Regions from separate parts of the Brevibacillus sp. HB1.2 genome, predicted to be linked through region 3. Evidence: a T-box and tRNA genes for the amino acid it is inferred to sense, from the RefSeq annotation. Region 3 holds a T-box; the other regions hold tRNA genes.
What was found. A T-box is a leader RNA that pairs with one kind of tRNA and senses whether it is charged. The one in region 3 lies ahead of serS (serine--tRNA ligase), so its partner is inferred to be a tRNA-Ser.
Positions count from the first base shown of each region.

Region 1: it has a tRNA-Ser gene. The T-box ahead of serS (serine--tRNA ligase) is inferred to sense a tRNA for this amino acid. The anticodon was not compared.
Region 2: it has a tRNA-Ser gene. The T-box ahead of serS (serine--tRNA ligase) is inferred to sense a tRNA for this amino acid. The anticodon was not compared.

Region 1 covers NZ_JABMIU010000016.1:88,487-92,737, forward strand. Annotated here, with positions in the region: gene HPY28_RS26050 (MFS transporter) at 1-1,074, shown strand, start outside; tRNA gene HPY28_RS26055 (tRNA-Ser) at 1,565-1,653, opposite strand; gene HPY28_RS26060 (pseudouridine synthase) at 1,812-2,531, shown strand; gene tadA (tRNA adenosine(34) deaminase TadA) at 2,571-3,053, opposite strand; gene HPY28_RS26070 (ribonuclease H-like YkuK family protein) at 3,238-3,735, shown strand; gene glcT (glucose PTS transporter transcription antiterminator GlcT) at 4,105-4,251, shown strand, end outside.
Region 2 covers NZ_JABMIU010000025.1:10,820-15,070, forward strand. Annotated here, with positions in the region: gene HPY28_RS28860 (peptidase) at 1-632, shown strand, start outside; gene HPY28_RS28865 (aldehyde dehydrogenase family protein) at 729-2,147, shown strand; tRNA gene HPY28_RS28870 (tRNA-Ser) at 2,215-2,303, shown strand; gene HPY28_RS28875 (acyl-CoA synthetase) at 2,461-4,026, shown strand; gene HPY28_RS28880 (exo-beta-N-acetylmuramidase NamZ domain-containing protein) at 4,093-4,251, opposite strand, start outside.
Region 3 covers NZ_JABMIU010000027.1:4,480-8,730, reverse strand. Annotated here, with positions in the region: gene aceB (malate synthase A) at 1-838, opposite strand, end outside; gene serS (serine--tRNA ligase) at 1,259-2,539, opposite strand; T-box leader at 2,593-2,818, opposite strand; gene pdxT (pyridoxal 5'-phosphate synthase glutaminase subunit PdxT) at 2,947-3,522, opposite strand; gene pdxS (pyridoxal 5'-phosphate synthase lyase subunit PdxS) at 3,533-4,251, opposite strand, start outside.

The DNA of each region.
Region 1 (4,251 bases), on a different contig from region 3:
CAGTTTGTGACCGTTTTTTCCTTTGTATATGCTATTTGCACCCCCATATTGATGGCTTTGACGGCAAAAATTGAAAGGCAAAAGCTGCTCGTTGGTGCACTGGGACTTTTCGTGTTTGCCAACATTTTGTCTTTTGTACTGCCGGGATTCGGACTTTTTGTGCTTGCGCGCGTGTTAATGGCTTTAGGCGCTGGAATGGTTGTTGTTACCGCCTTGGATATAGCAGCGAAAATCGCGCCAGAAGGTAAACAGGCGAGTTCAATTGCAACCGTAGTGATGGGGTTTACTACATCATTAATTATCGGGGTTCCTCTCGGACGCATGATCGCTGAGGCATACGGCTGGAAATCAGTATTCGGTTTCATTGCCATAATGGGTCTTCTTGCCATCTTTGTTCTGTATAAAACGATCCCGCAAGTAAAGGGGGATGCCCCCGTACCTTTAGCCAAGCAACTTGCTCTCCTCAAAAGCAGAAAAGTGGCTCTTGGACTCTCGATCACTTTCTTTTGGCTCGGTGGCTACTCTATAGCGTATACCTACATTTCTCCTTATCTACTCAAGGTTGCGGGCTTAAATGAAGAAGTGCTCAGCGGAGTATTGTTGGCGTTCGGCGTGGCCAGCTTAATTGGTTCCAAATTCGGCGGCTACAGTACGGATAAATGGGGGGTAGCCCCCACCTTGACTTGGAGTATGTTGCTGCATATCGCCGCCTTGATTTTACTCACGGTTGCCGTCATATTCACGCATTCATGGTTGCCGGTTGTAGCCATCCTTATGCTGTGGTCGTTCGCCGCCTGGTCTAGCGGTCCTACACAGCAGTATAATTTGGTACGGATCGAACCCAATTATTCAGGCATTATGCTTAGTCTCAATCAGTCCACGATGCAATTATCGATGGCAGCAGGAGCGGGAATCGGCGGCCTCGCCGTGGATCGGATATCCTTGTCATCCATCCCGTGGTTCGGGACGATCGGTGTGGCAATTGCAGTCGCGGCCTCGTTATTATTATTTTCATGGATAAGACAAGAGGCAAAAAAAGAAGGCATGCCGCAAGAACAGGCTTTGTCAGACTGATTCAGGTGCTACCTCCTAGTCTACAACTTTATTTTCTTTAAACAGCACTAGCTACAAAGGAATCAAAATAACAAACCCTTAATTAAACTTAACAACCTCGATTTCCTGTACGCTAAGGAAATCGAGGTTGTTATTGCATTCAAATCCTTAATGTGGGTATTATGTCATTTGGTTGACGGTACATCGGTTATTAGATGGGGGGTGTAGCCCGAGCGAAGGCGCGGGTAGCAATCTTTGGCTTGGTCTACGAAAAGTTCTGAGATAATTAAACTAATTTAAAACTACTTTGAATACATGTAAACAATGTGACAACCATTGATTTAATAGTGATTGTCACATTGGAGTTAAGATAACCACGTTTTGCTGGCGGTACCCGTTATTAGACGCAAAATTAAAATTTGCTTACAGTTTTTGTGATATAAAAAAAGAAGCATACCTCTGCCTCACTGGCAAAAATATGCTTCATTCTCTTCGATCCGAAAAATCTAAGCGGAGAGAGTGGGATTCGAACCCACGCACGCCTCACGACGCCTAACGCATTTCGAGTGCGTCCCCTTATGACCACTTGGGTATCTCTCCATATTTAGTTTGTCAGAAACATTATTTACTATAGCAAAATACAGTCAAAAATGCAAGACTCATTCCTTTGCATTCCCCTTGATTTGCGCGGCTCATTAGGCCAAACTAATAACAGCACACACGATTGTATCCGATCAGAAGAAAAGCGAGGAACATATATGAAACGTGAACGTTTGGACAAGGTGCTGGCCAATATGGCTATCGGCACGCGCAAGGAAGTGAAAGCCTTAGTGAAACAGCGACTGATCGTCGTGGACGGCGTTGTCGCAACAGACCCGGGGATGCATGTCATTGCCGAGGAACAGGAAATTCTTGTGGATGGAGAACCGCTTAACTTTAAGCGCTGGGTATACGTTTTACTGAACAAGCCGCCTGGAGTCGTTTCTGCTACAGAGGACAATGTCCATGAAACCGTAGTGGATTTGCTCCCGTACGAGTGGGCTATCAAGGTGCATCCGGTAGGCCGACTGGATATTGATACAGAGGGTCTCTTACTCTTGACCAATGACGGTCACCTCTCCCATAGTCTCTTGTCCCCGAAAAAGAAAGTGGACAAGGAGTACTTTGCCCGTATCGATGGCCGAGTTACTGAGCACCATGTACAGGAGTTTGCCAAAGGCGTGGAATTGGAGGACTTCACTACACTGCCAGCCAAGCTGGAGATTATCTCTTCAGGAGAAACATCAGAGATTCGCGTCACCATCATGGAAGGAAAGTTCCATCAGGTAAAACGGATGTTTGCTGCTTTCGACCTGCAAGTCACCTATCTGCAACGGATTCGTATGGGCCCGCTTCACCTTGACCCGTCACTCGCCCCTGGTGAGTATCGCGAACTGACCGAAGAAGAGCTGCACATGCTGCAAAACGTAAACAAATAAAAACCGCCTGCATGCAGACAGTTTGTCCAGACAGCCCGGTCATTCCTGTACCGGCTGTCTTTTTTTTCGCAATCCACGAAAGAAGTCCTTGAGCATCTGCCCGCATTCCTCTGCAAGAACACCCTCTAAGACTGGCACCTGATGATTGAAGCGCGGTTCCGCGAGCAGGTTCATTAATGTCCCGGCACAGCCAGCCTTCGGATCGCGAGCGCCATACACGACCTGTTCGATACGGCTTTGAACGATTGCACCTGCACACATCGGACACGGCTCCAACGTCACGTACAGCGTACACCCGATCAAGCGCCATCCACCCAAGCGTTCACTTGCCTCCCGTATCGCGATCAATTCCGCGTGCAAGGTAGGGTCTTTTTGTGTTTCCCGCAAATTGTAGCCGCGACCTACGATTTCCCCGTCGCGCACGATGACCGCACCGATCGGAACCTCGCCAATCGCAGCAGCTTTCCGGGCCTCTTCCATGGCTTGTTTCATATAATAATCATGTTCATTTGCTTGTATCACGTTTCTCTAAAGCTCCTTCAAAAACAGTCTTTCGTCCCGAACAAACGGACCATTTTACCCAAAAAAGTTGATTCAAGAAGTTTTTGTCCCTACCCGTTCACATACTATCTGCGAGATTACATACATTAATGATGTAAGGAAGAAGTATGCAAATCATTGTTAGCCTCTTTCTGGAGGGATGTGAGTGGGCTTAACCTCTGCAAATACGTTATTTGATCGCTTTCACAGTCCGACTAGAGGTCTACTGGCAAAAGAAGAAGTGTTTTCCCACATCGAACATACCATCTCATCAATAGGTGGTCCATTTGAAATTATTGTGGGGGCCGACTCTCAATTAAAAAGCCGCGGGACTTTTTTTGCTCTTGTGATCACAGTGATTCGTCCCGGCCATGGGGGCACCTTCTTTTATCACAAATTTCAAGAACGCCGGTACGCATCCTTGCAACAGCGTATATTTCAGGAAGCGATGTACGCAGTCGGACTTGCCACAGAAGTACGCCAATATTTGCGGGACCACCACTTAGATACTCCCATCCGCCTGCATTTTGATATCGGTACGAATGGCCCTACCCGTAAGTTTATCCAGTCTTTGTTGAGCTTAGCAGAAACCAATCACTTTCGTGCCGAAATCAAACCGAACTCCTTCTGTGCATCTACGATTGCCGACAAGTACACCAAGTAACAAACCAGGCGGATTGCTAATGAGGCGTCCGCTTGGCTTTGTTTTGCCCTTATCCTGCTTGGTTCAAACAATTCGGGACAGGCTTCTGCTTCTCCTGCCCACCGTGTTTTTTCCCGTTAACAGGGTGATTGACAATGTACGAGACGTGAGCTATTATAAGCTTTAATTGAAGCGTTTTCACAAGGCGTGTTACTGGTAATGCAGGCATGAGCCGAGAAGATCTTTTTCTTGTTAAAAAGGTTTTTTCGGCTCTTTTTTCTGATTAATGTCATGGTTCATCGACATTTTTCATTAAATTGGATGTGACCGCTTGCGGTAAGCAAATACGGTCATGGACCGTTTTTGTCTATCTAAAGGTGGTGGAATGGATTGTCCCGTGAAAAGGAAAAAACGTACGCAATTACGCGTGTGTTGAACCATAACGTCGTACTCGTGGAAGAACCCGGACCCGGACAAGAAATTGTCCTGTTCGGAAAAGGAATCGGATTTGGCGCAAAACCCGGGAATACCATCCCC
Region 2 (4,251 bases), on a different contig from region 3:
CTCACGGAGGGACCCGCTACGAGGGAGTCAGCGCCATCGAAAAGAGCATGCTCGTCGTTCAAGCAATTGGTCAATTGGAAAAAGAGCGAAATGATCGACTCGACGATCCGCTCTACGCCAAGCTGCCCATTCCGATCCCGATTAATCTGGGGGTGATTGAGGGTGGCAAGTGGCCTTCGTCTGTAGCTGACCTCGTCAAGCTGGAAGGAAGGATGGGGGTTGCCCCAGGAGAGCAGATGGACAATGCCAAAGCCGAAATGGCAGCAGCACTCAAAAAGCTGGCTGAGATCGACCCGTGGTTTGCAGAACAGCCCGTCGAGCTGGAGTGGTTCGGAGCTCGTTGGGTTCCGGGAGCAGTGGAGCTAGATCATCCGTTGATGGAAATTCTGCAAGCACAGTTTGAAGCTGTGACAGGAGATCGTGCCATTGTGGAAGCATCGCCTTGGGGAACAGATGGCGGTTTGTTGACGGCTTTGGCTAATACCCCAGCGATTGTTGTCGGACCTGGAGTCACACAGGTTGCACACTACCCGAATGAATACATCGTTTTGGATGAGGTATTCCGTTGTGCTGAGATCTTTGCGCTTACGTTACTGGAATGGTGCGGTGTAGCTAAAAGTGTGAAAGAGTAAAAAGATATCCAAATATTTCAAAATCAAGACAGGAAGGCATGCGCATGAGGGAGAATGTTTGGAGGTGAACTCCAATCAATGAGAGTGGGGATACCAATGAAAAAAACGTGCTTTATCGGGGGAGAGTGGGTGCCAGCCACTGCTCATGCACCGCTATTCTCTCCATGTACGGGTCAAGAGATTGCACAAATTTCGCAAGCAGACTCATCATTGGTTGAAAAAGCAATTGCTGCGGCCCACGAAGCGACAGCCGTCATGCGGCGTCTTCCTGCCTATCAACGCTCCTTCCTGCTTGAAAAAATCTCAATTTTGATGAATGAACGTTTGGAGGAAGCGGCACGGATCATCGCAATAGAAGCGGGAAAACCAATTAAAACAGCCCGCGGTGAAGTGATCCGAACCATTCAGACGTATAAGTTTGCGGCAGAGGAAGCCAAACGCCTCCATGGAGAAACTGTACCACTCGATGCAGCTATCGGCGGAGAGGGGCGCCTGGCTTACACCGTGCGTGAACCACTGGGAGTCATCGGTGCCATTACACCCTTTAATTTTCCCATGAATCTCGTCGCCCATAAGGTCGGACCTGCTCTCGCTGCTGGTAATACTGTTGTTCTCAAGCCTGCATCGCAGACACCACTTAGCGCATTGTTTCTCGCAGAGCTCGCAGAGCAAGCGGGTGTGCCTGCAGGAGCCCTAAATGTGATCACAGGCAGTGGTGCGAGTGTTGGCGATAAAATCGTGTCTGACCCGAGAGTCAGGGCGGTGACGTTTACAGGGAGCCCAAGTGTTGGGCTGGATATACGCAATCGAGCGGGCATGAAAAGAGTCACGCTCGAGCTGGGATCGAATTCGGCAGTGATCGTTGATCGCGATGTGCAACTCAATGATGTGATACCCCGATGCGTTTTTGGCGCATTCGCCTATTCTGGGCAGGTATGTATCTCTGTGCAAAGAATTTATGTGGTCAAAGAAATCTATCATGATTTCGTCCAACAGTTTGTTGAACACACACGAGCACTTCGCGGTGGTGATTCGCTCTCTGAGGACGCGGACTATTCCGCTATGATCAATCCACGCGAATCAGAACGTGCGATGGCGTGGATTCATGAGGCGCTCCAGCAGGGGGCACGTTTGGAGTGTGGGGGACAGATCGTGGATCGGATGCTCCAACCTACGGTGTTGACGGGTGTTCCGGCAGAGGCAAAAGTTTCTTGTCAGGAAGTATTTGGTCCTGTCGTTCTGATTAATCCAGTGGAGTCTGTCCGGCAAGGCATTACGTTGGTCAATGATTCCCGCTATGGATTACAGGCTGGTGTCTATACCAACAATCTGTCGTTGGCTCTGGAAGCGGCAGAAGAGCTGCGCGTGGGTGGTGTGATGGTAAATGATATTCCGACTTTTCGCGTGGACCATATGCCCTACGGTGGCGTAAAGGAAAGCGGACTTGGTCGGGAAGGGGTCAAATACGCGATAGAAGAAATGACGGAATTGAAACTCGTTGCCTTCAAACGATAAAGGAAATGGATACAGGGCTCTTGCAAAAAATAGTAGAGCTGTGATATAGTAAGTATTGTTGAAATACGGAGGGATACCGAAGTGGTCATAACGGGGCGGTCTTGAAAACCGTTAGAGTGCAAGCTCACGCGGGTTCGAATCCTGCTCCCTCCGCCATAAATACAAATGAACCGACTCCAGTTGAGAAGCTGGGGTCTTTTTTATGGTTGAGAGCTTTGAGTGTAAGTTGTCGTTTCTTTATTGTAAAAATATCAGAAAATAAAGAAAACTATTATATAATGGAGAGGAGACTAAAAGTGATGGGGGAATTTGCATGCTCGAAGCGCAACGGGTTCGTAGAAATGCACTAGGCGATATTTTGCGAAGAAGTCGTGGGCGAAATCCTGATAAGCCTGCCCTGTACTTTGAGGAAGAAGTATTGACCTACACGCAGCTTGATCAGCTTGCAAATAAGACGGCTCATACGCTTCTTTCCAAAGGCTTGCAAAAAGGGGAGCGGGTAGCTGTACTTTCACGCAACTCGATGGATTTTGCGATTCTGAACTTTGGGCTAGCGAAAGCAGGAGTCATCATGGTGCCGATCAACTTCATGTTGAATAAGGAAGATGTCGCCTATATTTTGGGTCATGCGGAAGTGAGTGCGTGCTTCGTATCCTCTGAATTCCTGCAGCTCGCTCAAGACGGACTCCAATTAGCTGGAATTTCCCCCAAGCTGCTTTCCCTCATGTCCAAACCTACAGTACAAGCAGGGGAATGGTTGCCTTTTCGCACGCTGATGGAAGCGGCAGACGACCATGAGCCTGAAGTAGATATAGCGGAAGAAGATGTTGTACAGATTTTGTATACCAGCGGAACGGAATCAAAGCCAAAGGGCGTTATGCTCACGCATAAAAGCATTATCTCCGAATATGTCAGTGCGATCATTGAAGGCGGGATGACGCAGGATGATGTGGCTGTTCACGCGCTTCCCTTGTTCCATAGTGCGCAGCTTCATTGCTTTTTGGGACCGTACGTGTACCTAGGTGGGAGCGGTATTATTTTGGAACAGGCAACCCCTGCGTTAATGCTGCAGACGGTAGAGGCGTATAAGGCTACTCAGTTGTTTTGCCCGCCAACCGTATGGATTGCAATACTGCGTTCTCCCGATTTTGCCGTGCGCAATTTGAGTTCTTTGCAAAAGTGCTATTACGGTGCTGCGATCATGCCTGTAGAAGTGTTAAAAGAGCTTGGTCAACGTCTCCCGAACGCACAGTATTACAATTTTTACGGGCAGACGGAAGTGGCTCCATTAGCAACTGTTTTACAGCCGAAGGATCAGATGAGAAAAGCGGGCTCTGCAGGCAAGCCAGCGTTACATGTAGAAACGAAAATCGTCGATGATGATGGGAATGAAGTCCCGCGTGGAAGTGTTGGTGAGATTGTACACAGGACCAGTCATGCGATGCTGGGGTATTTCCGAGATGAGGAAAAGACACGGGCTGCTTTCCATGGTGGGTGGTTTCACAGCGGGGATTTGGGCATCATGGATGAAGAAGGCTATATCACGGTCGTTGATCGGAAAAAGGATATGATTAAATCGGGGGGAGAGAACGTTGCAAGCAGGGAGATTGAGGAGCTTATTTATCAACATCCGAAAGTGTCTGAGGTCGCAGTGATCGGAGTTCCCCATCCGTACTGGATCGAAGCAGTGACGGCTGTCGTTGTGCCAAAAGCAGGTGAGTCACTGACTGCTGACGAGATGCTTGCTTTTTGCAAAGACCGTCTTTCCTCCTTCAAAGCACCCAAATATGTAGTGATTGCCGACAATCTTCCTCGAAACCCTAGCGGAAAAATTTTGAAAAGAGAGCTGCGCCTCCGATACGAAAAACTGACGACTTAGCCAGTCACAAGGTCTAACATACAAAATAACCCGCTCTATTACAGAGCGGGCTTTTTGCTGCTGTGATTATTTTACGTTGGAAACAGTTGGACGATCGGCTTGAATGACTTCAAAACGATAGCCTTTTTCTTTCAAGTACGAAATGATTTCTGGGAGAGCTTCAGCTGTTGGTGACTTGGTACTGGAATCATGCATCAAGACGACGATTTCTTTTTGTGACTTTAC
Region 3 (4,251 bases):
AGCGTCCGCAATTCAGTCCTGCACTATGCTCGCGCAACTCGTACAGAATCTCATCCATCTCAAAAGCTGCAAGAATCGTCTCGATCAATACTGTCGCGCGAATCGTGCCGCGTGGAATATTTAATTCATCCTGCGCGAAAAGGAAGACGTCGTTCCAGAGGCGAGCCTCCAGATGGCTCTCCAGTTTCGGTAAGTAGAAATACGGTGCTGTCTGATTCGCGATAAGAGCGTCTACGTTGTGGTAAAAGTAAAGTCCGAAGTCAAGCAGGCTGCCGGAGATCGGTTTTCGATCGAGGAGAATGTGCTTTTCTTCAAGATGCCAGCCACGAGGACGCACGATCAAAACCGCTGTCTTTTCATTGAGGGTGTATGATTTGCCTTCCGGACTGATGTAAGAGATATTGCGGCGTACCGCATCCTTCATGTTGATTTGGCCTTGGATGGTGTTCTCCCATGTCGGTGAGTTGGCGTCCTCAAAATCAGCCATGAAAAGCCGAGCACCCGAGTTCAGTGCATTGATGACCATTTTCCGATCACCCGAAGGTCCCGTAATCTCCACCCGTCTGTCCTGCAAATCTTTGGGCAATGGAGCAACAGTCCAATCTCCTTTACGAATATCCGCTGTTTCCTGTAGAAAATCGGGTAGTTGACCTGCATCGATCTGCAATTGACGCTCCACGCGTTTAGCCAACAATTGTTGTCGTCTGTCGCCAAATCTTTGCTCCAGCTTCATCACGAATTGAATCGCTTCTGGTGTCAGGATATCTTGATAACCGGGGTGCATCTCACCGGAAATCTGCACCTCCAGCGGATATGGATTCGTTGGTACGGTAGTCAAAACAGCTCCTCCTCCCTCACTTCAAAGTTATTATGATACAGATTGATAAAATGTTTTTTATTATATAACAGCAAGAGCAAAAAAAATGTCCTTACTCCTGATACCCGCTGCCACTGCAATGGCTGCAGCATACATGACCATCTCCCAAGCAATTGTGGCAAGCCGCTCCGTTGGCATCATGACCAACGCCTCCACATTTTGGGCAATTTTGTTCTCCGTTTCCTTCACATCGATAGCAGTCCATTCTCCATTCCTCCATTTCTGTATTAAAACAATATTCTTAAAATTTGTTTTTATTATATAACAGAGATTAGTACAGTGCAACACGTTTTTTAAAAAATTCCACCTGTATTAGTACACAATATAAAACAGCCCTTGACCCGTTATGGATCAAGAGCTGCTTTCCTTATCTCTTGCTTATTACTTCGGCGCGATCTTGTCTACTCCGCCCATGTACGGACGAAGAACTTCTGGAATCACGATGGCTCCATCTGCCACTTGGTAGTTCTCCAAGATCGCTGCTACTGTACGTCCAATCGCCAAACCAGAACCATTCAATGTATGCACAAATTCCGGCTTCGATTTTGTATCGCGACGGAAACGGATATTGGCGCGGCGCGCTTGGAAATCTTCAAAGTTCGAGCAAGACGAGATTTCACGGTATGTGCCACCGCTTGGAATCCAAACTTCCAGGTCGAATTTCTTCGCAGCTGTAAATCCTAGATCGCCTGTGCACATGCTCAAGACACGGTATGGCAGTCCAAGCAGTTGAAGCACCTTTTCAGCGTTTTTCACCAGTTTGTCGAGTTCGTCATAAGACTCCTCTGGTTTCACGAATTTCACCAACTCAACTTTGTTGAATTGATGCTGACGAATCAACCCACGCGTATCACGGCCAGCAGAACCCGCTTCCGAACGGAAACATGCGCTGAAAGCAGTGTAGTAGCGAGGGAGATCTGCTCCATCCATGATTTCATCACGATGCATATTGGTGACTGGCACCTCTGCAGTTGGAATCAGGAAGTAATCTGGTCCCTCGATTTTGAATGCATCCTCTTCGAACTTAGGTAATTGACCCGTTCCTGTCATGCTCGTGCGGTTGACGATAAACGGTGGGATCACTTCTTCATAGCCATGCTCATTCGAGTGCAGATCCATCATGAAGTTCATCAGTGCGCGCTCCAGGCGTGCACCCAAGCCTTTATAGAAAACAAAACGGCTTCCTGTTACTTTTGCCGCCGTTTCAAAATCGAGGATGCCTGCTTGGCTAGCCAGCTCCCAGTGAGGCTTAATCTCAAAGTCAAATGCACGTGGCTCTCCCCATGTCCAGGCAATCACGTTATCGTCTTCTGTCGTACCGATCGGCGTGCTTTCGTGCGGCAGGTTCGGGAGGCTCAGCAAGATGAACTCCAGCTGCTCATCCAGTTGGCGCAGCTCTTCATCCAAAGCCTTGATGCGTTCATTTACTTCTTTCATTTCAGTGATCAGATGGTCTGCATTTTCCTTATTGCGTTTCATAACCGCTACTTGCTCGGATACCGTGTTACGCTTATTTTTCAGCGCTTCTGCTTCTTGGATGATTTGGCGACGCTTTTCATCTACTTCTACGAATTGATCCAACGCAGAAATATCTTCATTGCGGTAAGCCAAACGGCGTTTTACTTCTTCCAAATCCTGGCGTAATACTTTTACGTCCAACATGTGTAAATCCCTCCGAATCGTATTGAAAAAAAACAAAAAACACCCGTCCCCTGGTAAGGGACGAGTGTTGTATACCCGCGTTGCCACCCTCGTTGACACATGCAGCAATCCTTCATGCACATGCCCACTCTTCCGTCATAACGGGACGGTTCCGGGCAAAGTTGTTGTTCCTTTGCCACTCCGAGATGGATTCCTTCACATAACCGGATCGGTTTACACCTACCACCGACTCTCTAGGCCTGGCTCTTGTGAAGTACTTGTTCTCATCATCGCATTCTCATTCATGAATACTATTATTGTTAACTGTACTACAGGTTCTATACGTATGTAAAGAGCAGCCCACCTCGATCTTTTCAGAAAAAAAGAAGATCGGCGCCTTTTTGACGGCCGATCTTCCGGTATGACAGCTAGCTTCTGTATTCCTTGACCATGTCGAGGAAGTATTTATGCAGTCTTGTATCTTCGGTCAATTCTGGGTGAAAGGCTGCTGCCAAATAGTGACCGCTTCGGGCGACAACAATCTTGTCTTCGTGCTTGGCCAAGACTTGACCGTTCTCTCCTACTTCCATGATATACGGTGCCCGGATGAACACTGCCGGGTAATCTGCCGCCACACCCGCAACAGGCATCAAGACTTCAAAGCTCTCCTTTTGGCGACCAAAAGCATTCCGCTCTACTTTGATGTCCATCAACCCTAGATGGCAATCGTCTTGTCCTTGAATCTGTTTTGCTAGAAGGATCGCTCCTGCGCAAGTTCCGAAGATCGGCTTGTTCGCCTTACCGAACTCTTGAACCGCCTCCATGAATCCGTACTTGTGCATCAGCTTGCTTATCGTGGTGCTCTCTCCGCCGGGAATGACCAGCCCGTCGAGGTCATCCAGTTCTTCTACTTTTTTGACCGGGACGGCTGTGGCACCAACCTCTTCTAGCAGTCGCACATGTTCTGCTACAGCTCCTTGTAGAGCGAGTACGCCGATTTTCATGCTACTCACCTTACCAGCCGCGCTCTTGCATACGATCAGCTTCACGAATTTTGGAGATTTCGATACCTGGCATTGCCGTCCCCAAGCCCTTGGATACGCGAGCAATCAGTTCGTAATCCGTGTAGTGGGTGGTCGCTTCCACAATCGCGCGAGCAAACTTCTCTGGATTCTCTGATTTAAAGATACCAGAGCCAACAAACACGCCATCGGAGCCCAATTGCATCATCAGGGCAGCATCTGCTGGTGTTGCTACTCCGCCTGCTGCGAAGTTTACGACTGGTAGCTTACCTGTTTTGTGTACCGCTTCAAGAAGTTCGTATGGAGCACCCAGGTTTTTGGCTTCCGCCATCAGCTCATCGTAGGACATGGCTTGCACTTTGCGGATTTGGGACATCATCGTACGCATATGACGAACAGCCTCTACAATGTTTCCGGTTCCTGGCTCACCTTTTGTGCGGATCATGGATGCACCTTCTCCGATACGACGGAGAGCTTCACCCAGATCACGGGCGCCACATACAAACGGTACAGTGAACTCTTTTTTATTGATATGGTACAAGTCATCTGCCGGAGTGAGTACTTCACTCTCATCGAGATAATCTACACCCAGAGACTCAAGAACACGCGCTTCAACAAAATGACCGATACGAGCTTTTGCCATAACAGGGATCGAAACAGCTTTCAGTACTTCCTCTACAATGCTAAGGTCCGCCATACGCGCAACTCCAC